Regions from separate parts of the Endozoicomonas montiporae CL-33 genome, predicted to be linked through region 2. Evidence: predicted binding sites of a transcription regulator. Region 2 holds the regulator's gene; each other region holds the start of a gene.
The links. Region 2 encodes FNR, which switches genes on or off when oxygen is low (the NO sensors DNR and NnrR bind a similar motif). Its sites were predicted from a motif close to TTGATNTANATCAA; they were not measured.

Region 1 (10,885 bases), 2.2 Mb from region 2:
GCTTTTGCACTTTCCTGACGGGGAAACAGATCCCGTACCATCGCCGGAATCGTCACCATAACAGCAGCGCCCGCCATGGCCTGCAGTATCCGGACAATAATCAGCTGATCAGCGGTGGTACACATGGCTGCCATAATATTGGTGGCGATGTAGCCGATCAGGCCGGGTAATAATACTTTCTGACGACCAAAACGGTCAGACAGAGGCCCGTAAAGCAGTTGTCCAATGGCAAAGCCGATGGTGTAGGCACTGAGAGTAAACTGAATTCTGCTGAGAGGTTCGCCCATATCCTCAGCAATCGCTGGCAGAGCCGGAAGGTAAAGGTCAATGGCCATAGGGCCAAGCATGGTGAGAGCACCAAGCGTCAGAATGAAAAGCATCCTTTCATTCTTATTATGTATATCGATGGTCATACAACTGCCTGAGAGAAAGATATAGACGACAGAGTCGTTATTGGTTCCTTCTGTTTGATGGGTTTTTTGGTAGACGATTTATGTCGTAAACAGAGGAACAGGCAATTATAAAATTTATCGAAATATAAATATATCCGGTTAGATCGAAGTTTTTAAGGAAGTGTTGGGTGATGATTATGAAAGACCTGTCACGGAAAGCGACAGGTCTGTTCAGGTCTCAGCAATAACTGTGATTGGTAGAGTTACATTGCTGCAGCAAAGATTGCTGTAATTTCTTCAGCGGTTGCCTGCTTGGGGTTTGTCAGACCACAGGCGTCTTTCAGAGCGTTTTCTGTCAGTGTCGGGAAATCTTCTTCCTTAACGTTCAGAGCTTTCAGACCGGTCGGAATGTCGATGCGTGCAGACAGAGCCTTAATCGCGTCAACCGCTTTCTGAGCAGCTTCATCAGCAGACAGGCCTTCAATGCTAACACCCATAGCTTTGGCAACATCAGCCAGACGTTCGGAAGCCACTTGTGCATTAAACGCCTGAACGTGTGGCAACAGGACTGCATTGCAGACGCCGTGTGGCAGGTCGTAAAAACCACCCAGCTGGTGTGCCATAGCATGAACATAACCCAGGCTGGCGTTGTTGAATGCCATACCAGCCAGCAGTTGTGCATAAGCCATCTGTTCGCGGGCTTCCATGTCATCGCCATTGCTTACGGCGTTTTCCAGGTGTTCGCTGATCAGCTCAATGGCTTTGATCGCACAGCAGTCAGTCACCGGTGTAGCAGCTGTGGATACGTAAGCTTCTACTGCGTGAGTCAGGGCGTCCATACCGGTTGCAGCCGTCAGGGATTTTGGCATGCCATTCATCAGCGCAGGATCATTAACAGACATCAGTGGGGTGGTGTTTTTGTCAACGATCGCCATTTTCACATGACGTTCTTCGTCAGTGATAATGCAGAAACGGGTGATTTCGCTGGCAGTACCCGCAGTGGTGTTAATGGCTACCAGCGGGAACTGTGGTTTTTCAGACACGTCTACACCTTCGTAGTCGCGGATGTTACCACCGTTTGCGGCAACCAGTGCGATGCCTTTGGCGCAGTCGTGTGGAGAACCACCGCCCAGAGAGATAACGAAGTCGCAGTCGTTTTCCTGCAGCAGTTTCAGACCGGCTTCAACGTTGCCGCAGGTCGGGTTTGGCTGGGTACCATCGAATACCACGGAAGTGATGCCTTCTGCCCCCAGTTTTTCGGCAACAGAACCTACAAGACCGATGTCGTTCAGTACTTTGTCAGTGACGATCAGGGCTTTTTTGAAACCCAGTTTGGTAATGTCGGAAATAGAAGCTTCCAGACAGCCATTGCCCATCTGGTTAACCTGGGGCATGAAGAACTTCATTGCGGACATGGAAAGACTCCCAAAGTATGAAAACAGTTTGAGCTGAAACCGTTAGTAACAGCAGAAAAATCAATACGCTGCATCATATTAAGAGCTTGGTAGTGCAATATTGATACAGGTCAATAACTATGCAGACTGTCAGAAGTACACATTTTTCAGCGATATGTGTGTGTTTTTTGGGCGGTGGGTGTCGGAATTTGATTATTATTTAACATATTTGTTTGTTTTGTCATCAGCGATGGGCGCTGAAAAAAAGAAGGGCTTCTTTTCAGAAGCCCTTCAGATGCAACAGGTCAGTATCCGAAAATTAATCCAGCATGTCTTCAGCTGCAGCCACAATGTTGTCTACAGTGAACCCGAAGAACGGGAACAGGTCACTGGCCGGAGCAGACTCACCGAAGGAAGTCATGCCGATAATACGACCGTCCAGACCCACATACTTGTACCAGAAGTCAGCGTGAGCCGCTTCGATAGCAATACGAGCCGGTACTTCCAGAGGCAGAACCTGCTGCTTGTATTCAGCATCCTGAGCATCAAACACTTCGGTTGAAGGCATGGACACGACGCGCACCTTACGACCCTGTTCGGTCAGTTTGGCTTCAGCGTTCATGGCCAGTTCGATTTCAGAGCCGGTAGCGATCAGGATCAGTTCCGGTGTACCCGCGCAGTCTTTCAGGATGTAACCACCACGGACAATGTTGGCGATTTTCTCTTCGTCGCGCGCCATGCATGGCAGACCCTGACGGGAGAAGATCAGTGCGCTTGGGCCGTCGTTGCGTTCGATAGCGTATTTCCACGCGACTGCAGACTCAACGGTGTCACATGGACGCCAGGTGTTCATGTTTGGCGTAGTGCGCAGGTTGGCCAGCTGTTCGATAGGCTGGTGGGTAGGGCCATCTTCGCCCAGACCGATAGAGTCGTGGGTGTAAACGAAAATAGAGCGCTGCTTCATCAGAGCAGCCATACGCACCGCATTACGGGCGTATTCCATGAACACCAGGAAGGTCGCGCCGTAAGGTACGAAACCGCCGTGCAGAGCAATACCGTTCATCATGGCGCTCATGCCGAATTCACGTACACCGTAGAACAGGTAGTTACCCGCCGCGTCGTCTTTCTCAACGCCTTTGGAACCACTCCACAGGGTCAGGTTGGAACCGGCCAGATCGGCAGAGCCACCCAGCAGTTCCGGCAGCATAGGACCGTAAGCATTCAGGGTGTTTTGGGAAGCTTTACGGCTGGCCACTTTCTCGGCTTTTTCCTGACATTCACGAATGTAGGCGTCGGCTTTTTCAGAGAAGTCGGCAGGCAGTTCACCGCTCATGCGGCGCTTGAATTCTGCAGCGAGTTCCGGGTAGGCAGCAGCATAAGCTTCGAATTTCTCGTTCCAGCCTGCTTCTTTGGAAGCACCTGCTTTTTTAGCGTCCCAGCCTTCGTAAACGCTGGCAGGTACTTCGAATGCACCGTGGTTCCAGCCCAGACGCTCACGAGTCAGTTTGATCTCGTCGTCACCCAGAGGCGCGCCGTGGCACTCTTCTTTGCCTTCCTTGTTAGGGGAGCCAAAACCAATGATGGTTTTGCAGCAAATCAGAGTTGGTTTGTTGGTTTCCGCACGACCGGCTTCAATGGCAGCCTTGATCGCTTCCGGGTCATGACCGTCAACACCTGGTACAACGTGCCAGTTGTAGGACTCGAAACGCTTAACGGTATCGTCGGTGAACCAGCCTTCTACTTCGCCGTCAATGGAAATACCATTGTCGTCGTAGAATGCGATCAGTTTACCCAGACCCAGTGTGCCCGCCAGTGAGCAGGTTTCGTGGGAGATACCTTCCATCATGCAGCCGTCGCCCATGAAGACGTAGGTGTTGTGATCGACGATGTCATGGCCTTTGCGGTTGAACCGGGCAGCCAGCGCTTTTTCAGCTGCTGCGAAACCCACCGCGTTGGCGATGCCCTGACCCAGAGGACCAGTGGTGGTTTCGATGCCAGGCGCGTAACCGTATTCAGGGTGACCTGCGGTTTTGGAGTGGAGCTGACGGAAGTTTTGCAGGTCTTCGATGGAAACATCGTAGCCGGAAAGGTGCAGCAGGGAGTACAAGAGCATAGAGCCGTGTCCGTTGGACAGGACAAAGCGGTCACGGTCAGCCCACTGGGGGTTGGCCGGGTTGTGGTTCATGTAGTCGCGCCACAACACTTCGGCGATGTCGGCCATACCCATTGGGGCGCCAGGGTGTCCGGATTTGGCTTTTTGGACAGCATCCATGCTCAGTGCACGGATGGCATTGGCTAGCTCACGACGTGAGGACATAGAAATCAGGGCTCCTGATGATCAAGTCATTGCAATGTGTGTGCGTATTCTAATCGCTATCCGGGCAAAGCGGTATTGCAGAATGTACCAAAAGTGGTCGTTCAGTGATTTTTTTGGGATGTCCGGTCAGATTATTTGCACTGTAAACGACTGAGCAATGCGATTTACCGGAATCGCAGGTTGTTTTTACTGAGTTCCCGAATGTTTTTGCACCCCATCAGTTTCATATCCCTGACCAGTTCTGCGTGCAGGTACGATAGTGCTTTTTCAACACCTGCCTGTCCCGCGGCTGCCAGTGCATATAGATATAAGCGACCTCCGGAGCAGGCTTTCGCACCCAGCGAAAGCGCTTTTAGGACATGTGTGCCTCTTCGAATGCCGCCGTCACAAATGACGTCGATGTTGTGACCGACAGCATCGACAATTTCTGCCAACTGATCAAAAGGCGCACGAGAGCCATCCAGTTGTCGCCCGCCGTGATTGGAAACCATTATACCGGCAGCACCCATATCCACTGCCCGACGGGCATCATCCACCGACATGATGCCTTTGATGATGAATGGCTTTTCCCAGTATTTGGCCAGTGCTTCAGCATCCTGCCAGTTCATGGACTGATCCAGCATGGTATTAAAGTAGTTGGCAACGGACAGCGGAATACTGGAGCCTTCTTTTACGTAGTCCTGCAACTGGGGCAACTCAAATGTTTGTCGGAAAAAGTAGTTGTAAGTCCACGCCGGGTGCAACGCAAAGCTGAGCAGGCTTTTCAGGGTTGGCTTGGGTGGAACCGTAAAACCGGTGACCAGATCCCTTTCCCGGTTGCCGCCAACGGTGGTATCGACTGTGAGTGCCATCACATCAAAGTCAGCGGCTTTGCAGCGGTCGATCATGTTTCTGGTCAGCCCTTTGTCTTTATGAACGTATAACTGAAACAGTTTTGGGGTGTGAATCAGGCTGCTGATTTCTTCAATACTGACCGTACCAAGAGACGACAAACCAAACATTGTGCCAAACTGTTCTGCTGCCCTGCCTACGGCCAGTTCTCCTTCATAATGAAACAGCCGTTGCAGGGCAGTGGGCGATAGAAACAGTGGCATTTTGAGCTGTTGTCCGACGACTGTTGTGGATAAATCCACCTCGTCTGCTCCCCTTAGAACGCCCGGAACCAGGTCGCAGCGATCGAAGGCTTCTGTGTTTTGTCGGTAGGTTTTTTCGTCATCGGCTGCGCCATCAATGTAGTGGAAGATGGGAGACGGTAGTCGTTTTTTAGCCAGTCGGCGAAAGTCATAAACTGAATGGCAGTGTTTCAGTTGCATGGGGTTAGCCTGAAAATGCAGAGCGATGGTTAATAGTTATAGAGAGTTTTAAGAGGCGGGAGGGAAATTTGTCAGAGGGTGTTTTGTAAGGACATAAAACAAAGGCAGCTATAAAAGCTGCCTTTGTCGGGTTGAACTGAGATTACAGTACAACGATATCTTCAGCCTGAGGGCCTTTCTGACCTTGAGTTACGGTGAACTCAACGCGCTGACCTTCTTTCAGGGTTCTGAAACCGTCGCCTTTGATCTGACGGAAGTGAGCGAAAACGTCTGGTCCGCCATTTTCCTGGGCGATGAAACCAAAACCTTTTTCTTCGTTAAACCACTTAACAGTACCTGTGGAAGTAGACATATGTATATCCTGACAGTTGATAAATTTGTTGTGCCTCACTACTTACTAGTCACTAGTAAAGAGTAAGGCGGTTGAGCTAGAAGTTTTGTTATTGTTTATGAAAAGCAGGATGCGCTACGACACACAGTACATCTGAATTAAACATAAAGACCTAAACACACTTTTAACCCACTCATTGTATAGCACTCTCTCGAATGCACAATGAGTATTTCTTTTAATGTTCCTCTGGAATTATCCCATCAGGCATAACCCCAGACAAAAAGAGGATTATAGCAGCCATTATTATCAGCTCCACTGAATGTTGCATAAAGCTACTGAAATAAAATCGTTAATCTAAATGATAATGATGAACAATTTATTAACAGTAGTGATTATACTGTTTTGACAGGGTATGTACCGACCCCATCCAGATAATCGTAATAATCAGAAAAATACAGCCTATCCAATGCATTGATGCCGTGAGTGATCCCAGTGTTACGATCAGAAACTGCTGCAAGAGGGCACTGGACGATTTTCCTGCGCGACTGACAATCAATTCGATTGATGCCTTACCTTTTAGTTTCTGTTCATTATTCAGTGGAACAAAGGCCATTTCCTTGGTGGCATCGAACAGAGTGTATTTGGCGGATTTGCTGGCTACGTTACACAGTGTGCCTATGCCAACACCTGCCAGCAGCATCGACGCTGCCATTGTTTCCGGAACCCAGCTGCAGTTGGATATCAGAGTTACCAGAAAAAAAGGAACGCCGGTGATAGCCATCAGCATGGGTGTTCCTAAAGCCGCCACTCGCCAGCTATAGCGAATCAACCATGCACTCGCTGCAGCCATGAGTAAGCATCCCAGACCATAGTAAAAGGTCAGTTGCCCCATCAGCATGGAGTATTCGGCTTCAGTTGAGTACACCCGTACAAGCTGGCTCTTCCATGCGACTTCGGCCATGTTAATCGCAACACAGTATGCGAGCATAATCAGGGCGATATTTTTCAGGTAAGGGCACTTTATCAGGTAAATAAAGCTGTCTTTTAAAGGCAGATGGGTGGCTGTTTTCTCATGGTTTTTCAGTGCTTCAGGGGCACTGGTTCGGGTATCTGATAGTTTCAGGCTCCAGTAATACAGCCCGATGATTCCTACACCGCAGGCAACAAAAATCATCGAGAGACAGATCAGGCTCATTTGCCAGCCGTCGCTGTTTTGTGTGGACATGTATTTTACAAGCAGCAAAATCATTGGGCCTGAAAACAAAGACGCACTGTTACCGATCAAAGTGAGCAGTGGGTATTCCTTTTCTGAAGATTCGACTGTGCTGGTGTCGTTGACATTGGTCCAGAATAATGTGCAGAGCACACCGGTACTCCATAGTTCCGCGCAGGTAAACAGCAGGGTTAGAGGCCAGTTTTCCAGTAGCCCGCAGATCAGAGCCATAGAGTCCGGCAAGTAAGCGGATATCCTTTGGCAAAAGCTATTGGGTGCGAGCTCGGCGAGATTCGGGTACAGCAAAAGGGAGAATACCGGCATCCAGATAAGAAAGGGCAGCAGGGTAAAAACAAACAGCTGTTGTCTGGAGAGACGGTTAGCCAGAAAGCTGTAACAGAAGACAAAGATAAAAGCTGAAGGCGTGACGAACCACAGCTTTACAAATGGGATAACTTCAGCCCCCATTCGGGTGACCAGTAATGATTCTTTCAGATTCCTGAGAATGTCAAAGTTAATAATGCACAGGAACATCATAAGGGCATGGCACAGGAACAGGGGGTGTCGTTTCAGGCATCCCGGAAGCATGAAATTACCTCGCATATTAAGCGGCAGTTGGCTGAACAGGAAACGAGCTATATCAAAAAGTTTTGATATACATCATAGTGCTTGCTAAAATTTGCGGTGAAGTAACAAATACGAGCCTGTAGATCTGCTGTTTACAGCAGCAGAGACTGTTTTAATCGCTGGGTTTGAGCGCATAAACGCTGTGGCGGGATTCATCCTGCTTATGAAGGTGGCCATCGATATCCAGTGCTTTTTCATGGTGCTTTTCATGACAGTTTTCATGAAAAAAGAAGGAGCATAGCTTGTCAGACACTGAAATGGTCGATCAGCTTGCCGCTTTTGGCAAAGCAGTCGGTGACGCCCTCAGGCTGCAAGTGCTCAGAGTGCTCAGCACAGATTCTTTTGGTGTCCTGGAGCTGAGTCGTGTGTTTGACATGCGTCAGCCCGCAATGAGCCATCATCTCAAAGTCCTTGCTCAGGCTGGGCTGGTTTCTACCCGTAAAGAAGGCAACACCGTCTTTTATCGTCGGTCTCTGCCACCCTCCTCAGAAGGTTTTGGGGATGCAGTCAGAGCCATATTCAGAGCGGTTGATGGCGTCTCCCTGCCGGAAGAGCTGGAGTGTCGGCTGGAAGCCATCAGAGAGCAGCGGGCAGAGCAGTCCATGGTGTTTTTTACCCGGCATGTGGGTGAATTTCGACAGCATCAGGAACTGATTGCTGACCATGATCTGTATGCCCGGTGTGTAGCCGAGGTCCTGAAAACCACTGACATGCCAGAGCAGGCTCTGGCTCTGGAGCTGGGGCCGGGAGAGGGCGAGTTTCTGGAAACGCTTAGCCAACGCTTTAATCAGGTCTATGCTGTTGATAATTGTTCAGAGATGCTCACCAGCAGCCAGCATTTTGCTGACCGACATGCTCTGAAAAACATCGAGTTTGTTCACGGCGAACTGAAAGACCTGCAACACCTTGAAGAGCAGTTCGACTGTATTGTTGCCAACATGGTGTTGCACCACATACCCAGCCCTTCCGGAATTTTTAAACGGGTCACCGGCTTGCTGAAACCCGGTGGCAGTTTTCTGGTCAGTGACCTGAGTCAGCACGATCAGGACTGGGTACGGGAATCCTGTGGTGATATCTGGCTGGGTTTCAGCAGTGATGATCTTGATAACTGGGCTCTGGAGGCGGGTCTGAATGCCGGTGAGTCGCAGTATCTGGGCTTGCGCAATGGTTTTCAGATTCAGGTTCGTCGCTTTTATCGATAAGTACTCCGCCCTATGGAAACGAATATTTCTGGCCAATGGGGCAGTTACTATGCAAGGCGCAACGTAGCGAGCATAGCTAGCTATGTGACCGGAGTTGTAACGCAGCAGAGTGGCTGAACCATTGAGTCAGAAATAGCTGTTTTCATAGGGTTGAGTACTTAAGCGTCGATGATTAAATAATTTGAGGAGGCTGTCTGGGAATAGTTTTAATGATTTTATTCGCAGCCAGCTTCAACGTAATAGTTTTCCGTCAATGTGTTTCTGTTCTGAAAGAAACAGTGGCGGATGTTTAATGAGGCACTAGAAGACAATGGCAGATTACTCACTGTTTACCTCCGAGTCTGTATCTGAAGGTCATCCGGACAAAGTAGCGGATCAGATTTCTGACGCCATTCTGGATGCAATCCTGAAAGACGATCCGGATGCCCGCGTTGCGGTTGAAACCATGGTGAAAACCGGCATGGTGATCGTAGCGGGTGAGGTGCGTACCGAAACTTACGTTGATATCGAAGAGCTGGTTCGTAATGTTGTCACTGACATTGGTTACAACAACGGCGACCTGGGCTTTGACGGCGAATCCGTTGCCGTTCTGAATGCCATTGGTAAACAGTCTCCGGATATCGCAGTGGGCGTTGATGAAACCGAAGAACATGAAATGGGTGCTGGTGACCAGGGCCTGATGTTCGGTTACGCGACCAATGAAACACCGGTTCTGATGCCTGCGCCGATTTACTACTCGCACATGCTGGTGAAGCGTCAGGCTGAACTGCGCAAAAACGGCACGCTGCCGTGGTTGCGTCCGGATGCCAAGAGTCAGGTGACCATGCGTTACGACTCCGAAGGTCAGGTACAGAGTGTTGATGCTGTGGTGCTTTCTACTCAGCACGACCCTGAAATCTCTCAGGAGCAGTTGCAGAAAGATATTCTGGAACACGTTATCAAGCCGGTTCTGCCAGAACAGTGGCTGCACGACGATACCCAGTATCACATCAACCCGACCGGTATCTTTGTGATTGGTGGCCCCGTAGGTGACTGTGGTCTGACTGGCCGCAAGATCATTGTTGATACCTACGGTGGTATGGCGCGTCACGGTGGTGGTGCCTTCTCCGGTAAGGACCCTTCCAAGGTTGACCGCTCTGCCGCTTATGCCGGTCGCTATGTGGCCAAGAACGTAGTGGCTGCCGGTCTGGCTGATAAGTGCGAGATTCAGGTGTCTTACGCGATTGGTGTAGCCGAGCCAACGTCTATCTCCATCAATACCTTTGAAACCGGCAAAATTGCTGATGAGAAGATTGTTGAACTGGTGCGCGAGCATTTCGACCTGCGTCCTAAGGGTCTGATCAGCATGCTGGATCTGAAGCGCCCGATCTATCAGAAGACGGCTGCATACGGTCACTTTGGTCGTGAAGACGAAGAGTTCACCTGGGAGCGCACTGACAAGGCTGATGCCCTGCGTGCTGCAGCAGGTCTGTAATACAGACGTCAGCTCTGCTTCTTCTGAAGGCTGCCATTTGGCAGCCTTTTTTTATGGGGCAGACCTATAGATGGGCTGTTGTTAAAGACGTTTGGACAGAGCTGCTAACAGGGATGTCAGTGAAGTGGAGGGAGAAAATCTTCAGAATCCTGAGATACACGCCATACGATCAAAAAAGACAAGGGGTCGAGCTATGCATACAAAAATAACGGATTCAGTCGCCTCTCCCATGGGTTACCCAAAAACTTTTAAGCCTACCCAGTTGCCTGGCATGGAAACCGGTCAAAACAGTAACGGTCAGAAGGTTGAATTGATGACCCCTACTTCAGTTCTGACTTCACCTGAAGCTAAAGAAACATCTGTGGCACCTGCCGAAAGAGACGGTACCGGTATCAGACAAAGATTGGCCTGTCCGCTATACACAGCGGGTAACTATTTCGTAAAAACCGTTTTTAAAACTGGCAAGGTCGGAGAATTTCTTGCTGGTTTACCTGCTCTTTTGGTTGGGGGGATCGCCTCGGCAGCGGTGAGCATTTCCGTTGGCGCGATCGTCAAGCTGGTAGAGTCGCTGGCAGGAACCGGAACATCGTATGGACAACGAATACTCATGTTAGGGCCTTTG
Region 2 (10,885 bases):
ACCCGGACGACAAGCTTGACTTTATTAAACGGCAACAGCAAAAAGGTGAGCGAATTCTGATGGTTGGGGATGGTATTAATGATGTACCGGTGTTGGCAGGTGCCGATATCTCTCTGGCCATGGGCAGTGCTTCCGATCTGGCAAAAACCCACGCTGACGCGGTTCTGTTATCCAACGACTTAAGCCGTTTACTGGATGCCCGCCAGCTGGCCCGGAAAACACGATCGGTTATTCGACAGAATCTGGCCTGGTCACTGCTCTATAACCTCTCTGCCCTGCCTCTGGCAGCTAGCGGGTTAATTGCGCCGTGGATGGCTGCAATTGGTATGGCCCTGAGCTCATTATTGGTGGTTGGCAACGCCTTGCGCCTGAGCAAGCAGCCTGCTCCGGAACGGCTTCAGGGAACCGATCCCCATGACACAACGGCTGTGCATCAATCAGCTATAAGGGCGTAAACATGGAAAGCCTGTTTATTCTTATTCCTATCGCTGTTCTGTTTATTGCTCTGGCTATCAAGGTCTTTTTCTGGGCGGTCGATAATGGCCAGTTTGATGATCTGGAAGGCCCTGCTCACAGCATCCTTTTCGAAGATAAAGCAACAAAAAAGAGCGCTCAGACTGACACATGTCAGAGTAGTGAGAAAGATAACCACTTACAATCCTAAAAGATGCAAAACACATGATATTTCAGAAAAGCTGTTCAAACAGCTATACCGGCAACAATAACAATACTTCGGAAGTACGGTGATGGAACTTAGCCATACCATGCCTGTTTACCTGACCGCCCTCAGCATCGGACTACTGGGCAGCGCTCACTGTATTGGTATGTGTGGTGGCATTACTTCCGCGTTAAGCCTGTCGCTGCAAGGAAAAAGTCGCTGGCAGATAACGCTTATGATGCTGGCCTATCATATAGGCAGAATTGGCAGCTATGCTCTGGCCGGTTTTATTCTGGGCAGCATTGGCTGGTACCTGGGTGATCTCAGTCGCAGTGTACATACAGCCCTGCGATGGTTTGCCGGCTTTATGCTGGTTGCCATGGGACTTTATATCACCGGATGGTGGCGAGGGCTGATACGACTGGAACAGCTAGGTGGACGGCTATGGAAGCATATTCAGCCCCGGGCCAACCGACTGATGCCTGTTTGCAGTCTGCCAAATGCCCTGGCGCTGGGCAGTCTCTGGGGCTGGCTACCCTGTGGAATGGTTTACAGCACCCTGATCTGGAGCGCCAGTCAGGGCAACGCCCTGCAGTCTGCATTACTCATGGGCACTTTTGGGCTTGGCACCTTACCCTCTGTGTTTCTAACCGGCCTGTTTGCCCGACAGTTAACCGGATTGATTCAGTCCGCTATCACCCGTAATCTGGCGGGATTACTGATGGTTCTGTTTGGTATCTGGGCGATGCCCGGACCTCATCAGAAATGGATCATGTCTTTGCTGACCCTTGCCGGTCACTCCATGTAAATTCTCCAAACCTGACCCTGATCAAACAATTCACTCAACTGTAAATTGTGCTACCTACCTATTGACACATGTCAATTATATAAGAACACCCATTAAATAGACTGAAAGCCTATTCACAAGGTCGATGACAGACTAATGACCTGATAAAAACAATCGAGAATAATTATGAATAACACACCCGTGTGGGATACAGGTCTGATCAGCAAGTACAACCTGTCTGGTCCACGCTACACCTCATACCCAACGGCCGTTCAGTTTTCTGAAGACTTTGATCAAAAGCACTATCAATCCAGTGCCTGGCACAGCTCGGCCACTGACAAACCACTGTCGCTTTATTTCCACATTCCATTTTGTCAGCACGTCTGCTATTACTGCGCCTGCAACAAGATTGTCACCCGAAATACGGATCAGGCGGAAACTTACCTGAAGTATTTATTTAAGGAGATTGAACTTCAGGCTGAACTGTACAATGCAAAGCAGGAAGTACAACAATTGCATCTGGGCGGCGGCACGCCAACGTTTCTGAATGAACAACAGATCAGTGCCCTGATCAATAAAGTGTCTGAACACTTCACACTGTCGCACGGTAACGATATTGACTATTCCATAGAGCTGGACCCCCGTGAAGTAGACTGGCCCATGATGGCAACACTGCGCGACTCAGGCTTTACGCGCATCAGCATTGGTGTTCAGGATCTGGATCCGGTCGTTCAAAAAGCGGTTAACCGGCTGCAAACGGAAGAGCAGATCCAGTCTGTTCTGGATGCTGCACACGCCATGGCCTTCAAATCCGTCCATATGGATCTGATCTACGGTCTGCCTCACCAGACACTGAACGGCTTCATGACCACCATCAATAAAATCATCACCATGCAACCGGACCGGGTGTCACTATTTAACTACGCTCACCTGCCACACCGATTTATGCCACAGCGCCGCATCAGTGAAGCAGATTTACCCGATGCCAGTGTCAAACTACAGATACTGCAACAGGCCACCCGTAAATTATTAGACAGTGGTTACGTGTATATCGGCATGGATCATTTTGCACTGCCCGATGATGAACTGGCGATTGCCCAGGAAGAAGGCACACTGCATCGCAACTTTCAGGGGTACACCACACACAGCCAGTGCGATCTGGTAGGGATGGGCGTATCTTCAATCAGCAAGGTAGGAAAAACCTACGCACAGAACCATACAGACATGGCCGAGTATCAATCAGCCATTGATGAAAACCGGCTGCCTTTGCATCGCGGCTTGAAAATGACGAAAGACGACCAGATTCGCCAAAGCGTTATTAACGAGCTGATCTGTCATTTCAGGCTTGAGCCAGCCATGATTGAACAGCAATACGGAATCGATTTTCCGACTTACTTCCTGTCTGAACTGATTAATCTAAAGCCTTTAGAACAAGACGGACTGGTCTCAGTGACACCCGAAGTTCTGGAAGTAACACCGGCTGGCAAGCTGCTGATCAGAAACATCTGTATGGTGTTTGACCGTTATTTTCAGCAGCAAAATAATGTGAAGCATTTTTCTAAAGTTATTTAAGCTCAGACGTTCAAAGGTTAACTCACTTTAACCGGTTAACCTTTGATTCCCCCAAAAACAGTCAGCAAAAACACCGGCACTATGATCAACTGAAGGCAGAGCCACAAGAATATTCCCTCATCAAATCAGCCTTGCCTGACACGTTTTTTACACAATAATTCCATAGAAGCCCCACAGAGCAACACAACAAAACATTGCTCCTGATGAAACCCAGTACAAACCAGTCGCAAAAAACCTGCTCAAAACCCCAAAAAAGAACAAAACATCCACCAACGAGACTAGGCATTAACCGCAACAAAATGCGACTTGCCGAATTAAGTTTAAAAAACGATCAATATCAACATTCGTAGGTCAACACCGCACTTACACTTTCAAAATATTTTCCATAAAATAGTCAGCGTTTTGCATTTAAAGACCTTGAGGGCACTCGATGACGTCCAAGCCCAACGTCCGACAACCAAGCCATGTGGCCTGCAGGGATTGCAGTCTCAGCTCTCTGTGCCTGCCGCTGGCGTTGAGTGTGAAAGATATTGACAATCTGGATCGCATCATTAAACGCGGTCGTCCGCTGAAAAAAGGTGAGCACCTGTTCCTGGAAGGGGATCCGTTTGACAGCGTTTACGCTGTTCGCTCCGGTGCCATCAAAACCTACACTGCTACTAACGAAGGTGAAGAACAGATTACTGCCTTCTATCTGCCAAGCGAAATCCTCGGCCTGAGTGGTATGGACACTGACGTGTATCCGGTATCCGCCCAGGCTATGGAAACCACCATGGTGTGTGAAATTCCGTTTGAGCAGCTGGAGATGCTGTCTGATGACTTCCCGGAGCTGCGTCGTCACCTGATGCGCCTGATGAGCAAAAAGATCAGGGAAGACCAGCAAATGATGATGCTGCTGTCCAAGAAGAATGCAGATGAGCGTATTGCTACGTTCCTGATCAATCTTGCCAGCCGCTTTCGTCGCCGTGGCTTCTCATCCCAGTCGTTCAGACTGTCCATGTCTCGCAATGAAATGGGCAACTATCTGGGACTGGCGGTAGAAACGGTCAGCCGCGTTTTCACACGTTTCCAGAAAAATGGTCTGATTTCAGCCGTTGGCAAGGAAATTGAAATTCGTGATGCAGTTCAACTATGCTCTCTGGCTGGCGGGAAAGCCGCCGATATTGAGCAGATCATTGCAACAAACTGATCTGATGTAATCGGATTCAGGAGCCTGCCGGATTGTTGAGTACTTATGTACACATCCGGCGGTTGCTTCCGTTCCAGCCACCAAACCTCACATCACACGCACAGTAACTGGTTGCCATTTCATGATCATCGACGATTTTTATCTTAAGTCCCAGATTCGCAGCGTTCCGGACTGGCCGAAGCCCGGCGTTCTATTTCGGGATGTCACCACTATTTTTGAAAACCCCAAAGCCTGGCGCGGCGTGATGGACAGTTTTATCCACCGCTACATGGAACTGGATTTCAGCCATATTGGCGCCATGGATGCCCGCGGCTTCCTGATCGGCTCCAACCTCTCCTATGTACTCAACAAGCCACTGGTTCTGTTTCGCAAGAAAGGCAAGCTACCTGCGAAGACCCTCTCTGTGGAATATGATCTGGAGTACGGCACCGCCAGCCTGGAAGTCCACGCCGACAGTTTGCACAAAGGTGATCGCGTTTTATTGGTAGACGACCTGATTGCAACCGGCGGAACCCTTCTGGCTGCAGTTCAGCTGATAGAAAAACTCGGAGCAAAAACCATTGAAGCCGCAGCCATTATGGATTTGCCCGACCTCGGTGGCTCCCGTCGTCTGCAAAATGCTGGCGTTCCCACTTTTTCTTTGTGTGCATTTGAGGGCGAATAATGCTTCCCGCCACTTAGGAGGCTGTCCGAGAGAGAACCAACCGGTTCTCTCTGTACAATATTTCTTACACTTTATTTCCAAATGTCTGGTGCTTCAGTATTAAGCGGGTGATACGATAAAAATGAATAATGCATAACAAGGATTCAGGCATGGGAATCTGTGCAAAGGAATTGCGCCTCCACGTTGTTCGTCCAACCCTGAAACACCTCCAGATGTGGAGCCCTACGGCTGAAAACCTGTTACTGGGAACAGCTGCACGAGAGTCTGAGCTGGGATTTCATATCAAACAGGATCATCACCGGGCACTGGGGATTTACCATATTTCTCCGCGAATGCATCGAAATATCTGGGATTTTTATCTGGCGAAACGATCAGAACTTTCAAGTCTGGTCAGAGGACTGGCCAGCCAGAGAGAATTTCTTTGCCATCCACACCTTGAGCTGGCGACAAACCTCTCTTACGCAACAGCTATTGCATGGCTGGTCTATTGCAGAACTGAAAAGAACATACACTCAATGCCTAAAGATGATATCGAGGGTCTTGGCAAACTCTGGCATAACCATTTTCACCGCCACAACCCCGGTTCAGTGCAAAGCTTTGTAGACAGTTACGAGCGGCTGATCACAGGGGAGACCAGCCAGACGGGAGAAAATCAGACATCAACAGCAATCCGCAGCCTATGATCAGCCACGGGCATCGCGGGCTTCTGCGCATTTGATGCACAGATCGGCATAGGGCATAGCTTCCAGACGGGCAGGTGCTATTTCGCCTCCGCAACCAACACAATAGCCGTAGTCATCGTTATTCATGCGATCAAGCGCCAGATTGATTTTATTCAGTTCAATCTTTGCTTCATTACCAAGAGCATCAATCACCTCATCATTCTCACGCTCCTGTGCCTGCTCCGACCAGTCGGCACTGGCTTTACGAGTGACGTCTTTTTTAATGTTATGCAGCCGCTCGCTCAGTTCATCACGGCGGTTTAGCATCCAGTCTCTCAACTTGTTGTGATCACTCATAAAAATCCCCTGAATATTGTGTTTTCGAAGGTTATTGTTGGTACTGACTATCCCTGAGTTGCTGTAAATTCAGCAAAAATGGTCATGAAAGTTAATACAGGCCAAGTCAAGAGCGCCTGATAAAAGGTTATCGGTCTTGCTTCAAGTCCACAGTCGGCTGTCTGTCGCTTGTACAGATTAAAGTTAGCGGATGATCCAAACCCTGCAGAACATTTTATCTCATATAATGACACACTCTGCCTATACGGAAACAGCATCTGACCATTGATCTACATCAATAATGCTCTCGCGGTTGTTGTTGCTCGCAGTCGCTATTGGTAGTTGCACCGGATTGCGGCTAACTATTGCACACCGCTATAATCGCGAGCTTTAACTCGGAATCAGTGTTCTAAATCTATGACCTCGACCACCCTGACTGGCGCAGAAAAATACAACTTTAACAAACTCCAGAAAAAACTCAGACGCCACACCGGCAAGGCCATTGAAGACTTCAATATGATTGAGGACGGTGACCGGGTCATGGTGTGCCTGTCAGGCGGCAAAGACAGCTACACCATGCTGGACATTCTGATGAGCCTTCAGAAAAGTGCCCCTATCCACTTTGAGCTGTTTGCCGTTAACCTTGACCAGAAGCAGCCAGGTTTCCCTGAACACGTTCTGCCAGAGTACCTTGAGACTACCGGTGTGCCTTACCACATTATTAACCGCGACACATATTCTGTCGTTAAGTCCAAGATTCCGGAAGGCAAAACCACCTGCGGTCTGTGTTCCCGCCTGCGTCGCGGCACTCTGTATTCTTTTGCGGAAGAGATTGGCGCCACCAAGATCGCCCTGGGCCATCACAAGGACGATATTGTTGAAACCCTGTTTCTGAACATGTTCTATGGCTCACGCCTGTCTGCCATGCCACCCAAACTTCGTTCGGACGACGGTCGCAATGTGATTATCCGTCCACTGGCCTACTGTCGTGAAAAAGACATCAGCCGCTTTGCTGAAATCCAGAACTACCCGATCATCCCCTGCAACCTGTGTGGTTCACAGGAGAACCTGCAACGTCAAAACATTAAAGCCATGCTGGCAGAGTGGGAAAAGAGGCACCCAAGCCGCATTGAGTCCATCTTTACCGCCATGCAGAATATTGCGCCTTCCCAGATGGCCGATACCGAACTGTTCGACTTCACCAGCCTGACCATTGACCGCTCCGGTGAGCGCAAGCCTTACGAGTTTGAAGATGGCCAGGAGATTTTTTCGGGAAATATTCCTGAAGCAACCCCGGCCAAAGAAGACGATACTGTGCAGGTGATTAATTTTGGGCCAGCTACCATCTGACCCATTCTCTGGCATCATGTTTGCCCTATCAACTTCAATGAGTTAGTTGATAGGGCAAACGGTTAATGACGACGCTACTGAAGCCCTTAAATACTAATAAACGAACGCTATGCCAATTCAGTTTTACTTTTTCACAACGATAAAAACGGTAATACCCTAAACCGGTTTTTTTCAGCCATGTTTCTTCGTCTTCTACTCGGCACATCTCTGTCCTCGGTTATTACCTTCGCAGCCTGTGCCGATAAACTGTTTGGCCTTCCGGTCAGCCTGCAGGGCCAGAAAGATGCAGCCATGCTTTATGCCTCAATCCTGACTGAGCCTAACCCACAGCAAGACCTGATCACCCTCACCACGGAAGGATATCAGGGTATGGGTAACTTTTCTTATGTAATGACTTTCTCCGACCTGCTGGAGCAGGCAATACTGAATGCCAACATCCAGAGAATCATGGGAGGCAGTGAAGAAACGGAAGAGAAGGTAGGCAAAATATATAATTTTCCATCCCGTCCAGATGACATCTGGTACCAAGGCAGTGAAGACGAGTATGTCCCAACAGAAAACACCAGCTATTTGCAAAAGCTGGCACAAAGCCAGACAGTGTATTCTTTTGTCATTCCCCCTCCTGACCTGGATCCTCTGATGGATCTCAAAGTCAACTGGATGTATTTCAGGGAAATTCATTCACCGGATATAGACGCTTCTATCCATAAAGCTCAGTATCTGGAAATGTTGGCTTTGCTTCCTTCAGGGCATCAATTAACCATTAATGACAGTTTCAGTGTTTTCCCCCCGAGTTTGTTGAAGAGGTGTTCGCCATGGACACACTCGATGAATACAACGACGGATCATCACTTGAACATCCGCTAACCCCTTCTTTTGGGGTCAACGAGAACAACATCGGTCTGTTGCTAAGACCGTCCCCTGAAACCCAAAGTAAAACTAATGATCAATATCCTCCATTTTTAAAAGCTTATAGCCGCATGCCTCAAGGCCTGACCGAAGCCATCGACCAACTTTTAAAAGCTGATGAACGACTGAATAACAATAGAGACGATATACATTTTTACACCGGATACTTTCATACCCTTTATGCAAAGCTGCTGTTCATTCATTCCATAACCAGTTCGGATAAAAAGTCCGATATGGTTCTGATGATGCCTCTAACTTTCAATGATCTCGAAATACCCGCCGTTGTTGAATCATTAAAATCCCTATCCGCAGCTAAAATTCATTACTGGAACGGCGACTACTGGAAATCAATAAAAAAAACTGAAACCGCCTATCTGGCTTCAGAGGCTTATCAACGCAGCATTGTTATCATGAACCCGTTTCCCCTTGATCATAAAATTTATCTTGAGCTTCTCAAAGCATCCGGGCCCATGCCAGTAGCAGGTTCCACCGGGGACCACAGCCTGTTTGAGGTCATTTCCAGCGGGCGCCTGCCCTTCCATGAATACATGCCTTACCAGAGAATGGTCAACGAGAACCTTGCCAGTGCGGCCGGGTCGTCTTCCATTAAGATGTTTTTCTCGGCCAGAGGATACTTGAATCGAGCAAGAGCACTGCGTCAATTAAAAAAGCATCCTGAGCTGATTCAATCGTATTTGATGAGATTGAATCAGAAATACAATGCGACACCCTTCCTGATTGAAATGGTTAAACAGAGTATTAACAACGACAGTTCATTGTGGGCTGCTATCCGATGGGCAGACCAGAGGCTTGAAAACGGGGGGTTGAATCGACCCGCCATTTCAGAGCTGGAAGCACTGATCTGTGGACGAGGCATTATGGCGCTGGTGCGAGAGCTCGCCGACAATGAACAACTGACCGACAGCGAACGACTGCTCTACCGGCAACGGATAGACAAATATTCATTTTTTCTGTTGTTGAATTACCCCAGATTGCAGCAGATGCTTTTCGCCATCAGCGATAAAATCATTGGCAATGCTTCTGATCAGGCTACGCAATAAACTCCCGTTGAGCAGGAGAGACTCAACGCCGGAACTCATTCAGCTTCCAGTTATAGCGGTAGCTGATTCCGCCCTTATAGGCCTCCAGACGAGACCGTAACTTTGCATCGGCAAACTGCAGCAACTCTTTCCAGACGCCTTCCTCGCCAGAAACGTCTTTAGCGGCAAAGTCACCACCATACCACTCAAATATTTTCGACAATACCAGGCGTCCACCCACAAAGTTAACGCCTTTGCTCTGATTAATGAAACGTCTGGCGGCTTCATCCAGCTGGGCTTCAATCCGTTTGCCGGTGTACATCTCAGGGGCAAGGTCGGGACAACCAATACTGGCGCAGTTCACCGCATAATGTATACGGGCATTATTCCAGATAGGCCGCAAAATACGATGCTCAATATCATTCAAAGAAAGTTCTTTTCCGGCGATGGAGATCAGCTCATCATCCCATGGCCCCACGCGGAACCAGCCTTTTCCCAGTTTGGTGATGGATTTCACCGGATAGTTTTTTAAGATCAGCTCAACGGTTAAGGCGTTATACAGATTAATCCAGTAGGCCAGCTGCTCGTTTTTATTCAGGGTTCCGGGGTCGATCTGAGACAGATTTTTCAAATAGCCACGCAATCGTTCTGAGTTTTCACGACTGACACCACCATAAACAAACGTATGCATCTGCAGCTTATCGGAGTAGCGGACGTATTTATCCAGAATAATCTGCCAGTCACTGTGATCCACTTCCAGCTGGCTGTGCGAGTCGTGTTTATCCCAGAATGACCAGTAATCTTTTTCCGGTGCCGCCCTGAGCACCGTTGTGAACGTCATCAGACAGAGCAGCAGCATGAGCCTGACGGCGTATTGAAACAAAACCATACACATTCATCCCTGAAACGTGAGACTAGTGACTTAAATAGTTTGCTTTAATAGCTTCTTTAATAGCTACTTCAATAGCTACTTCAATAGTTACTTCAATCGGCTGAATTTCCCTGTGATAAAGCATTCAGGTTCCAGTTGTACTGATAGATGATTTCACCTTTGTACTGGTCTATTTTGGCCGCCATGGCCATCTGGCTGTTTTCCCTGATATGCCTTAGCAGAGCCTCTTTGGAGCCGAAATCAATGGCATACCACTCATAAATTCGTGACAGTGCCAGTTTGCCATCAATAAATGCCACCCCCTTTTCCTGCTGAATAAAGCGCTTAGCCGCTTCAGCCATCATGACTTCAACCGTAGCACCGGTATAGGCTTCACCGGCCAGATCGGGACAGCCCAGGCTGGCGCAGTTCACCACATAATGAATACGCTTGTCCTGCCAGAGAGGTCTCAGGATTCTATGCTCGATATTATTCAGTGTCAGTGTTGTACCTGCCACTTCCGTTATCGGTTCATCCCAAGGGCCAAATTTAAACCATGGCCCTATTTTGGTAATGGATTCGACCGGGTAGTGTTTCAGAATCAACTCAATGGTCAGGGCGTTATAGAGATTAATCCAATAAGCCAGCTGTTCTTTTCGGTTGTAATCCCTCGGCTCCAGTGCCGTCATGTAGCCAATGTAATCCTGTAGCTTTTTACGATACGCATTTGACACTTTCCCATAAGCAAAGAGTGAACCATCCGGAAAGGGTTTCAGATACTGAGACAGCAGGTAGGACCAGTCCGAATGGTCTATGGTTTTTCGGGATGTTTCATCGCTTTTATCCC
Region 3 (10,885 bases), 2.2 Mb from region 2:
TCATGGAGACTATGGCGAACTGCGACAGTCCGGTGGGGTAGTGATTCATGGCAGAGCAGATGCCATATTGAACCCGGGTGGTGTTCGTATCGGAACGGCTGAAATCTACCGTCAGGTAGAAAAAGTCGAAGCCGTCCTGGAAAGTATTGCCATTGGTCAGGAGTGGGAAAATGATGTTCGTGTCGTATTATTTGTAAAACTTCGCCCCGGAGTTTCCCTGTCTAATGAGTTAACAAAAGAGATTAAAGACACCGTTCGCCAGAACACCACGCCCAGGCACGTTCCGGCTGTCATCTTACAGGTAGAGGACATACCCAGAACCATCAGTGGCAAAATTGTCGAGCTGGCGGTGAGAGATATTGTTCACGGCAAACATGTGGAGAACACCGAAGCTCTGGCCAACCCGGAGGCACTGGAGTACTTCCGGGACAGGGTCGAGCTGAAGTGACAGAGCAGGTTTGAAATCTGGCGCTTATGCCGTAGCCAGTTCTTTTTCAGTGCCGATAACAAACTGGTACAGATCCTCGTAAGAATCCCACAGATGTGCACCAAACAGAGGATCGGGGTTATCATTCAAGGCGTTAGTGACAGCGGCAACGTCTTCTTCTGTCAGAAGCTTTTGCATGGCGGGTATCATGCAGGTGTTTTCCAGCCTGAGGTGGTTGATCTGCAGGTCGGCATAGCGCTGGTAATCGGCCAGAAGGGCATCTATTGGAATAATCTGGTCGTTTTTTATGGACTCAAATCGATCAATGAGATTATTGGTCAGCTGACTGATTTCTACATGCTGGTCTTCTATGACCTCCAGCTTCTGACGCAACTCGGTATCTGTAATTCTCGGACGTAACTTTGCCAGCAGCCGTGATTCGAGTGGATGATGAAAGCTGTCCGGATAATTATGAAGATAATCCAGCGCATCAATAATGACAGATAGCCGCGGCCGCCGGCTTGCCCCTTCCTTATAGTTTGCAATTTCCTTGTCCAGACAAACCAGTAAACGTGTCAGGTGTTCATGATCTTTTATAATTCTATCGATCAACATCGACATAATGCTCCCCCTTGTGAAGGACAGCTTTTTATCAGTGCCGGGATAAAAAGTTATCCAGAACCTATGGTTGTTATTGCTGTTAGGTTACTTGCATCATGCCTTGTTGGAAAAGTACCTATTCCCTATACATTGACCTGAGTCAATTTCAAAAGACTATCTGACTGATTTATAAAATGAAACCGATCTGCACAGGCTACCTGACAAATGAACGACAACAAACGTATTTTTAACCGCTCTGACCTGAGAAAGTGGTTGGGCGATACTCGTCAGACCGCGCTGAAGAATGGTTCGCTGCAATCACTCTCTACGGAATTGATCACGCTTTCCGATAGGGTACCTTTCGAAGTCAGAAAACTGTCCAGCCTCAGAAAAAAACCTTCTCTTCAGATGGCGAAAGCTTCTGGCAGAAACCCGTTTCTGCCTTACGAGCAAGAACTGTACATCTGTCATGTTGCACCAGACAATGTTGCACCAGACAGTGTCGCATCAGATCATGTGATTCTTCTGAATAAATTCAACGTCATTGATGACCACCTTCTGGTCGTTACCACTGACTTTGAAGCTCAGGAAACAGTACTGGCAGAGAAAGAATTTCAATCCATACTGACTGTTATGGGAGCCTTCCCGATGCTGGCATTTTATAACAGTGGTGCCGAAGCGGGAGCCAGCTAGCCCCATCGCCATTTTCAGGCATTTCCACTGCCATCCCTGCCCATTGATCAGGCTCTGAAATCAGTCAGCGAGAAGCAAGAACGCATAGTGGAACTCCCTTTTCCCAATTTAGCTGTGGATATAAAAGGAAAAACGGCCGAGAAGGTCTACAAACTCTACCTTGCAATGATCAGCCAGCTTGATAGCGGGAAATCTTTACCATCAGCGCCTGAACCTTATAACCTTCTGATGACTGACCACTGGATGATGGTGATTCCCAGAGCCCGGGACCGTTATCAGGGCATTTCGATTAATGCCCTCGGGTTTGCCGGGCTGATACTGGTGAAAAATGATGAGCAACTGGAAACGGTTCAGTCTGTTGGTGGCAGCAGGTTACTGGCTGAAGTTTGTCGTCAGGACGTTTTCTGAACGGTTTGTTCGCCTGAACATGGCTATATGAGGAATACCATCTTCATCATACAAATCTCCTGAAGCAACAAAGCCATAATCACCATAATAGTTTTGCAGGTGTGCCTGGGCGCTCAGGTAGATATCATGGTCAGGGTACACTGCTTCAGTGAGTTTAACCGCCTCAGCGAGCAGTTTGCGTCCAAGTCCTTTTCCACGAAGGCTGTTGTGGGTTATGACTCTGCTAATGGCTGCCTCGGGCTTTAGGGTTCGGGGGGGAATAACCCGGGCATAGGCGGCAAGGGTTTTATGTCCATCGTCGTCAGTGGACCACCCCATAAGATGATAAGCCCTTGGATCGACGCCATCAGCATCTTGATAAACGCAATTCTGCTCTACAACAAACACCGACTGACGCAGTGCCAGAATCTGATAAAGCTGATTCAGCGACAGTTTGTCAAAATGACACCATTCCCATTCAACCACTGCGGAACTTCCTGATCGTTAAAAGGTTAAATGTACCAAAATCAGAATGGAAAAAAATGAAAAGCTGCGTCACCATCGTGGCAGACGCAGCTTATTGAGAAGCACTTCAGGAGGCTGTCCGAGAAAAAGACAGTGGGTTACAGTTCGTTCAGCATTTCTGCTGCCGGACGGTAAGGCAGGTTTTGAGCCTCAGCCACTGACTGGCAAGTAATGATGCCCTTGCAAACATTCAACCCTTCAAGAAGGTGCGGGTTGTCTTCCATCGCTTTTCGTGCCCCTTTGTCAGCGAGCTGCAATACATAGGGCAAAGTCGCGTTATTCAGTGCCAGCGTGGAAGTGCGTGCCACAGCACCCGGCATATTAGCAACACAGTAATGCACCACATCATCGACAATAAACGTTGGTTCATCGTGAGTGGTGGCAACAGCCGTTTCAGCACAGCCACCCTGATCAATGGCAACATCAACAATCACAGAGCCTTTTTTCATCTTCTTGATGAGGTCCCGTGTAATCAGCTTGGGGGCAGCCGCGCCGGGCAGAAGAACCCCGCCAATGACCAGGTCAGCGGTAGTGACATGATCTTCAATAGCGTGGGATGTTGAATAGACCGTACGAACACGGTTGCCATATTGTGCGTCGAGCTTGCACAGTACTTCTACAGAACGATCCAGAATAACGACTTCAGCGCCCATGCCAACGGCCATGGCAGCAGCATTCTGCCCGACGACACCACCACCGATAATGACCACTTTGGCCGACTCAACACCGGGCACACCTCCCAATAGCAGACCGCGACCTGACATGGATTTTTCCAGACAGTGGGCACCTGCCTGAATCGACATACGACCAGCGACTTCAGACATGGGGGCTAACAGAGGGAGACGACCGTTTTTGTCAGTGACTGTTTCGTAGGCAATACAGGTGGCACCGCTACGAATCAGATCCTGAGTCTGGGCTTCATCCGGTGCAAGGTGCAGATAGGTAAACAGTGTATGATCAGGGCGCAGTCTGGCCCGTTCTTCTGACAGAGGCTCTTTAACCTTGACAATCATCTCGGCTTTGGCAAACACTTCGTCTGCTGTTTTGAGAATGGTCGCACCGGCTTCGGTGTAATCGTCATTGCTGAAGCCAACGCCGTCCCCGGCATGACTCTGGACAAAAACCTCATGTCCGTGTTCGACCAGCTCTTTAACAGAGGCCGGTGTCAGCCCAACACGGTACTCATGGTTTTTTATTTCCTTAGGTACACCAACCAGCATAATATGCTCCATTCAGTATAAAATGTAGTTTTATGATCAAGTATAAGGATTTTTATTAGACGTATACCCTTTTTATAGTTTTTTATTAAAACTTAATGCCAGCAAATCAATTAAAAACAGATCTTTTCACCAAGCACCGCAAAACCACCACCTTTCCACAATCATTACACTTCTTTAAACATTTACAGGTGCTGTAAATTTATGAAAATAGACTGCAAAAGGGTGCTTCAGGTCAAAAAACCTTAACGAAAGAGTGATATTCTACGCTCGAATTTTACAAGACAGGTTAGCCCTGGAGGCTGCAGTGCCCGACCCCAGATTTATGCTTGAATACCTACAGCGTGTGGGTGTGGAAGTGAAACAAACAATAGACAGCGACGATCTTAAAGCGGAGTATCTGCGTCATATTTATCGAGTTGACGCACGAGACAAGCTGATTGATCAGGATGGTAAGCCCAAAGGTAAGCCATCTAATCCAAGACATTTGCACTGAACCAAAAACATCCAACGAAAAGAACAGATTCGATCAAGTAAAATAATTCTTTAAATCCATTTTTAACAAAAAAATACCCTTATCCATACTTTAACCTTCAGTGCCATCCCAAAATAGACGACACTGAAGGTTTAAATCATTCCTTACCTAACTCAAGACTGATTCTGCCTGAGGCGTTGGGCACGAACTTCCTGCTGACGAATTCGGATGGCTTCGAGCTGGGCTTCCGGCATCAACGATTCGCGCTTAGGGTAGTGCGTTTTCATCATCTTCAATACTTGTCTTGGGTTCTCACGCGCCTGAAAGATTTCCAGTACCGGATCTTCGGTACCCTGCATCCAGGACTCCAGCTCGGCACGATACTCCTTGATAATGTCCTGATAGTCAGGGTGGTCAATCAGATTGTTCAAGTTGCCCGGATCGTTTTCCAGATCATAGAACTCTTCCAGTACACGTTTACGGAACAGCTCTGCCCGTTCAATCTGCTTTTTATCGCCAGACTCCTGCATCAGGGCAATGGTTTCGCGGTCATAGCCCACACGGAACTCGGAGAAACCGGTAAATGGGTTAAAGATGTACCCGTACTGCTTGCTTTGCACCGCTCTCATTGGGGTAGCAGGGCCACCAATTTTGTAATCGATCTGGGCAAAAGTGTAATCCCGATCCTGCTGTTTCTCACCACGCAGAACAGGCAGGAAAGAAACACCGTCTACATTCTCCGGGACATCAATATCGGCAGCATCCAGAATGGTCGGCATAAGATCAACAGTAGAGACCATATGCTCTGTATCGGTCAGGCCGTTTTTGAGCTGTCCACCCGGCCACTGCACCAGCATTGGAGTTCGGGTGCTGGCAAGGTAAGTATTCGCTTTGGCAAATGGAAAGGGTGAGCCATTGTCGGATACAAACATCACCAGTGTGTTTTCAGCCTGACCGGTTTCCTCCAGAGCCTCAATAACACGGCCAAAGGTATCATCCAGGCGACGTACTGAATTGTAATAATGGGAGAGATCCAGCCTGACTTCAGGATAATCGGGCAGATAGGACGGTACTGTCACTTCGTCAGGATGATAAAGCTGAGATGGGTTTTCTTCGCCATCAAGCCTGTTCTTTTCAGGGTCATGGAATACACGGTGTGGATCGTGAGAATTCACCATCAGGTAGAATGGCTGTCCGGCTTTTTTGCTTTCTTTAATAAAGGCCTTGGTTCTCTGGTAATAAAGCTCTGGTGAGCGACCGGAGCCCAGATCCTCAGCATCGTAGGAATAGTCCCAGCTGAAATCCAGATCCGGTGTTGAGTGAACCACTTTACCCAGCACACCGGTACGGTAACCATTGTCTGCCAGAACACTCATCACGGTCGGGTTTTGTTCTTTCATGTTGATAAAGCCCATCATCCCGGACGATGTACTGTACATGCCTGTCGCCATCACTGAGCGGCTGGGCATACAGATCGAATGGTTGACATGGGCATTGGCAAACTGGACACCCTGTTTAGCGAATCGATCCATGTTGGGGGTTAAGTTGGGAAGCTCATTATCGAACAAGCTGTACGCTTCATAACCCAGATCATCCGCTGTAATCAGCATGACATTGACGGGAGCGCTTTCCGCCCACACGAAACCCGTGGCAGCAAGACAGCCTGCTGCCAGCAGAGAGGTGCATTTCTTCATGATACTTCCAGTGATATTCTGCTTATCTTCACATCACAGGTTGCAGGGTCTGTAACCATTGTGCAGTACCATGATGTGATTTTGAGTTGGCTGAAGATTGGGTATGTTCAGCGAGCCTGACTATATCGGGTATAAAAACCGGTCTCGTTAGGTAGTTATGACTATTTCGTCATGTTATTGATCTGAATCGATTTTTTTAACTATTTTGATAATTTTTTAAGTGCTGGTTCTATGTTTTTGATGGACACTATTCTCTGGATATTTCCTGCTTTGTTGGCTCTCTGGTACTGGTCAGACACCTCCAAAGCTCGGGAAATCGCCATCACCCACGGCAAAAGGGCCTGCAAGGATATGAACCTGCAGTTTCTGGATGGAACCGTTGTACGTTATAAGACTCGCCCCAAACGCGGGCCTGATGGTCAGATGTGCCTGTCAAGGGACTTTAGTTTTGAATTTACACCTGACGGTATCCGCCGTTATCCCGGCCATATACGCCTGCTGGGCGTAAGGTTACAGATGATGGATATACAGTATCCTGATGAAGCCGGAGCACAGGATAACAATGTTATTCTTTCTGCCTCTTATAAAAAAGAAGGCGTTGCTCAATCCGGAACCGTCATACCGTTCCCCGGACAGAAAAAATGATCTTGCATTGTTGCAAAAATAGTGACTCTCGCGCAAAGGCAGTCTCTGGTAGAATGCGCGCACTATTATCTTCTTGAAGGGCTTGCAGTATGAGTTACGCAAGAGAACTGAAAAAAGGCCAGATTGTTCAGATTGACCGTCAATACTATCTGGTTCGTCAGGTTGAAACCAAAAGTCCTTCGGCTCGTGGCGCTTCAACACTCTATAAGTTTCGTTTTTCTTCCGTTCCTGGCGGACAGAAACTGGAACAGACCTGCACAGGTGATGATCAGTTCACCGATGTAGACCTGTTAAGACGTACTGTCTCACTCTTATATAAAGAAGGCGATGAGTACACGTTTATGGATTCTGAAGACTACGCCCAATATCTGGTAAATAGCAGCACCATTGAAGATCAGCTGCTGTACCTGAGTGATGGCATGGAAGGGCTGACCGCCCTGTTGGTTGAAGGACAATTGCTGGCGATAGAGCTGCCTGCTTCTATTGCGTTGGAAATTATCGATACCTCACCAGCCATTAAAGGCGCTTCGGCTGCGGCCAGAACCAAGCCAGCGAAGCTCAGTACCGGGCTGGAAGTGCAGGTTCCCGAATATCTGAGTATTGGTGAAGTCATCAAAGTGAATACTGAAACAGGCAAATTTATGTCCAGAGCCTGATCCTTATTCAGGCAGCAGAGCCCGAATCGCTTGGCTGCCTGTTGGTATCCGTTTTTTTATCTTTATCCAGCTATTCTTAACAACTCAAAGAGCATTCAAGATCCCTGTCCATTATCCGATAAAACCCTACACAGCTCCGTAAGCAGTACACTAAAAAATGCATAAATAGAAATAACAGAAAGAGACCTGTTAACTCGTTTTTCTATTTGTTCTGTCATATTTATGCAGCTCAATTATGATTAAGTGCTCATAATAATAATTAATTCTTATTTATAGATTTAATTGTTATATAAAAGGGTTTCTGTATAGAAGCCAGCAAAACCGGATGCTTTACTGATTAAATACGGGATAATTCCTTGCCAGCATGGTGTATAGACTGGCAATATATTTATTGGCGTTAATGGATAAACGTCAGGGAAGGATAGACACCATGGATGGACGTAAATTATTTCACTGCCGCCATATCTGTCGATCACTCAGGCAGCTGCTTGTAATGGCAATTGCTCCTGCGGCATGGGCTGAAGCGCCTGATACTAACAGCACAATCAGCTACGCCAAATACCTGAATCAATTCTCTAACGACGTCGCTCAAATCGATTCTTATTCGCCTTCCAGATCTCAACGACTTTTTTCTTCTAATCATCAAGACGACATGCCAAAACTGGATGTTAACGCTAAATCCAACAAATTCACCCAAAAGAAAGTTGGCAAATTTATTTATAAAGCCTTTAAAGACCCTAAAAAACTCTCCTCTGATGCTGCTGCCAGTGCCGCTTATCTTGGCTTGGACGCACTGGGATTTGCCAAACCAATAAAAGAGCGTGTTGAATTCCTGAAAGAAAAAACCCGATTTAATTTTGGGAAGTGCGGAAAAGTTGAATTCAGCGGCAAACTTAAGGCGGAAAGCTGCCTTATGGACAACTCTAAAATTGAACTCAACTCCAACTACAAAATGGACTCTGTGACGGTAAACTTCAAATGGTCGCTCTGATAGCTACTCAGAGCGATGGCCTCCTTTTAACTGCCTGATGCAATATTTCTCTTGATACCATACCACTCCTGATACAATACGCCACCTGATTCAACAGCAGGAAGTTACCTTGAACACACATAAGCAGTATGCCCTGTTTCGTGACAGGATCGATTCGTTCACAGACTGGAAGCTCACCGCCGCTGCTACCGCTGTTTCCGAACGAGCATGGCCGAATTTCGCGCTATTTTCTGAGCTGGCCGAATACGGAGATAGCCCAACCGTCAGGCATTGCCTGAACATGCTATGGGACAATATAGCCGGTCACCAGTCTTCTAAAAACTTTGAACGCCTGCTGGAAAAAATCGACGACAACACACCAAATCCCGATGACTTCGATATGTTTGGTGTTCAACCAGCCCTGGATGCCATTGTCAGTATCAACTGCGCCATAAATTGTGCCATGACGCCAAGTCATGATGAAGCCGCCAGCGCTCTTACGCTGTCTCTCAGTACCATAGGTAAGTTTATTCGCTATGCCGAAGTACCTGATTTGAATGGTACCGAGCTGGCTCAATACATTGAAGAACACGACCTCTACAAACAACATATGGGCTTTTTGGATAACATGCTGGATATACTGAAAACCCAGAAAAAACAAAACCCTGATTTTATGAAAGAGGTCAGGGCGATGGCTCAAAATGATGGCATCAGTCAACTGGGGATTTCGTTAGACTGATTACTACTTAATATTGTTTACAATATCCCGCAGCAGACTGTAAATTTTGTTCTCAGCGTTCGACATGGCATCGTAGTTCTGATTGTGCGTTGTCAATGCTCTTTGCAGTTGGACAGTCTGCAGCTGGTTGCTGCCAGTGAGATTTTCCTTGGCAGATTGAAGCCCTGTTTTGAGAGTGGCCCACTCTTGTTGTGTAAGCCTGCCCTCTCCGCTGGAATCATTGAGGGTAATTTTCAGTGTATTAGTGATAATATCCTTTTCTGCACTTGTTAATGCTGGCAGCCCGCCACTGTATTCTTCATTAAGGTTATTTTGAAAAGCAAGTTTACGAGCAGAGTATCCGCTAACCTGAACATCTGCATCGTTTGGGTCGGTTCGGGTCAAGCTGGCTAAGTTAACACCATCATACTCCCAAGAGTTCAACCCTCCTGCTTCCAGCAAAACGTGACCATCGTTATCCAGCGTATCCAGCGTATTGCCATTCAAAGCAGCTGCAACAATCTTGGGATCTGCCGTGTTCACATCATTGATGGTCATTCCCTGATTACCACGCTTGATGGTAATCGTCTGAATATCTGCCAGACCACCGGAAAAATCACTGGAATCAAAGGCTACACCGGCGGCTCCTGTTTCGAAGGTGATTTCAGTACCATCATCAAGAACCATTGTCATATCATTCATGACAGGAATACCAACTTCACTTGCATCTGCACTGCCACCAGCTGCTACTGGAATGAGGGTCTTATCTTTATAGATCAGCTGGTTACCCTCAGCATCTACCAGCGTAAATGAGGTGTTACCTGCATCATCCGTCTGAAATCCCAATCCATAACCATTATCCAGAACAATGTTCTTACCGTTTTGGGTCCAGGTTGGAGCGTCATAGTTACTGTCACTGTACTGGGCAATGTTAGCCTTGTTAATCAGGGTATTAACAGAGTGCAGTAGGTTATTGGATGTCTCAATGTCCTTTGCAATCCGGCGCACTTCGCCATCAAGCATACTACCCCGTTCCAGATAAACAGCCGCAATAAAGTCCTGCTGACTCAATGCTGCCGGATCAAGGGTTTGAAAAGAAATGTTATTATTATTTACGCCATTAACATTACTCATGCTGCACGCATCCTTGCTTTATTCACAGATGTGCATAGATCGGTTTTATACAAACCCGGTACGGCGTCTCCGGACTGTAGATTTGCTCTTGCTTTTTGGTTTGAGAAGATTACTGGCCACTCTGATTTCTCTGCGCTTTTCTGAGGCCTCTTCAGACATTCCCTGCTTCAGCTCTTCACTGAAGCGAACCAGCTCTTGACGGGCCTTGTGTCTTTGTTTGACTGTCCAGCGGTCACTATTAATGAAATCTCTGAGGGCTTTACGATCCAGGCCTACATTCTCTATGAACTGAGCCTGTTGCTTTAAGCTTTGACTGGCCTGACTGAGAACAGCTTCAGATTCCTGCTGCACCAGAAAGCTCGATTTGCTGAGTTTGGTAATATCTACCAAGCGGATGCGGGATGCCATTCCCTGTCTCTCCATAAGGTTGCTAATTTCAGTTTAGACAGATTTGATACAAACATTCATTCGTCTGAACATAGCCGCTAAAATCATTAACCAGATGTGTCACTGATACAGAATAATAAACAACCGAGTACGCAGTAATGGAAATAGAAGATTTTGAATCCCTGATGCTTAAAACCCTGCTGACAGGGCTGATTCTGTTTATGGCTTTCATTGTTTATGACCTGTCAAAAAAGTCCCGGGCAGGCAAATTCGGTACATTTGTTTTATTTGGAGCACTTTGTCTGGGAGTGCTGGGCTTTGTCATCAAAGGATTTCTGATGAGTTCGATTGGCTGAC

Region 1: yiaY (L-threonine dehydrogenase) is a predicted target of FNR. The motif match lies at 1,908-1,921, and genes of this name have one in related genera.
Region 3: EZMO1_RS06445 (sulfatase family protein) is a predicted target of FNR. The motif match lies at 6,196-6,209, and genes of this name have one in related genera.

The regions. Positions count from the first base shown of each region.
Region 1 is NZ_CP013251.1:424,608-435,492, forward strand. It holds gene EZMO1_RS01880 (Bcr/CflA family multidrug efflux MFS transporter) at 1-380, opposite strand, end outside; gene yiaY (L-threonine dehydrogenase) at 656-1,807, opposite strand; gene tkt (transketolase) at 2,106-4,103, opposite strand; gene EZMO1_RS01895 (alpha-hydroxy acid oxidase) at 4,268-5,416, opposite strand; gene cspE (transcription antiterminator/RNA stability regulator CspE) at 5,559-5,768, opposite strand; gene EZMO1_RS01905 (Npt1/Npt2 family nucleotide transporter) at 6,127-7,548, opposite strand; gene EZMO1_RS27160 (hypothetical protein) at 7,700-7,840, opposite strand; gene EZMO1_RS01910 (metalloregulator ArsR/SmtB family transcription factor) at 7,830-8,789, shown strand; gene metK (methionine adenosyltransferase) at 9,100-10,263, shown strand; gene EZMO1_RS01920 (hypothetical protein) at 10,535-10,885, shown strand, end outside.
Region 2 is NZ_CP013251.1:3,662,713-3,673,597, forward strand. It holds gene EZMO1_RS16765 (heavy metal translocating P-type ATPase) at 1-455, shown strand, start outside; gene ccoS (cbb3-type cytochrome oxidase assembly protein CcoS) at 458-664, shown strand; gene EZMO1_RS16775 (sulfite exporter TauE/SafE family protein) at 747-1,466, shown strand; gene hemN (oxygen-independent coproporphyrinogen III oxidase) at 1,632-3,017, shown strand; gene fnr (fumarate/nitrate reduction transcriptional regulator Fnr) at 3,448-4,206, shown strand; gene EZMO1_RS16790 (adenine phosphoribosyltransferase) at 4,328-4,870, shown strand; gene EZMO1_RS16795 (hypothetical protein) at 5,020-5,553, shown strand; gene EZMO1_RS16800 (TraR/DksA family transcriptional regulator) at 5,554-5,889, opposite strand; gene ttcA (tRNA 2-thiocytidine(32) synthetase TtcA) at 6,286-7,218, shown strand; gene EZMO1_RS16810 (hypothetical protein) at 7,396-8,085, shown strand; gene EZMO1_RS16815 (hypothetical protein) at 8,034-9,188, shown strand; gene EZMO1_RS16820 (DUF547 domain-containing protein) at 9,211-10,056, opposite strand; gene EZMO1_RS16825 (DUF547 domain-containing protein) at 10,152-10,885, opposite strand, start outside.
Region 3 is NZ_CP013251.1:1,471,614-1,482,498, reverse strand. It holds gene EZMO1_RS06480 (acetoacetate--CoA ligase) at 1-448, shown strand, start outside; gene EZMO1_RS06475 (hemerythrin domain-containing protein) at 473-1,042, opposite strand; gene EZMO1_RS06470 (hypothetical protein) at 1,253-1,720, shown strand; gene EZMO1_RS06465 (hypothetical protein) at 1,808-2,128, shown strand; gene EZMO1_RS06460 (GNAT family N-acetyltransferase) at 2,093-2,593, opposite strand; gene ald (alanine dehydrogenase) at 2,731-3,852, opposite strand; gene EZMO1_RS06450 (hypothetical protein) at 4,157-4,345, shown strand; gene EZMO1_RS06445 (sulfatase family protein) at 4,498-6,018, opposite strand; gene EZMO1_RS06440 (DUF3301 domain-containing protein) at 6,250-6,663, shown strand; gene efpL (elongation factor P-like protein EfpL) at 6,753-7,319, shown strand; gene EZMO1_RS06430 (hypothetical protein) at 7,720-8,310, shown strand; gene EZMO1_RS06425 (DUF416 family protein) at 8,420-9,028, shown strand; gene EZMO1_RS06420 (hypothetical protein) at 9,032-10,141, opposite strand; gene EZMO1_RS06415 (hypothetical protein) at 10,187-10,549, opposite strand; gene EZMO1_RS06410 (DUF2788 domain-containing protein) at 10,687-10,884, shown strand.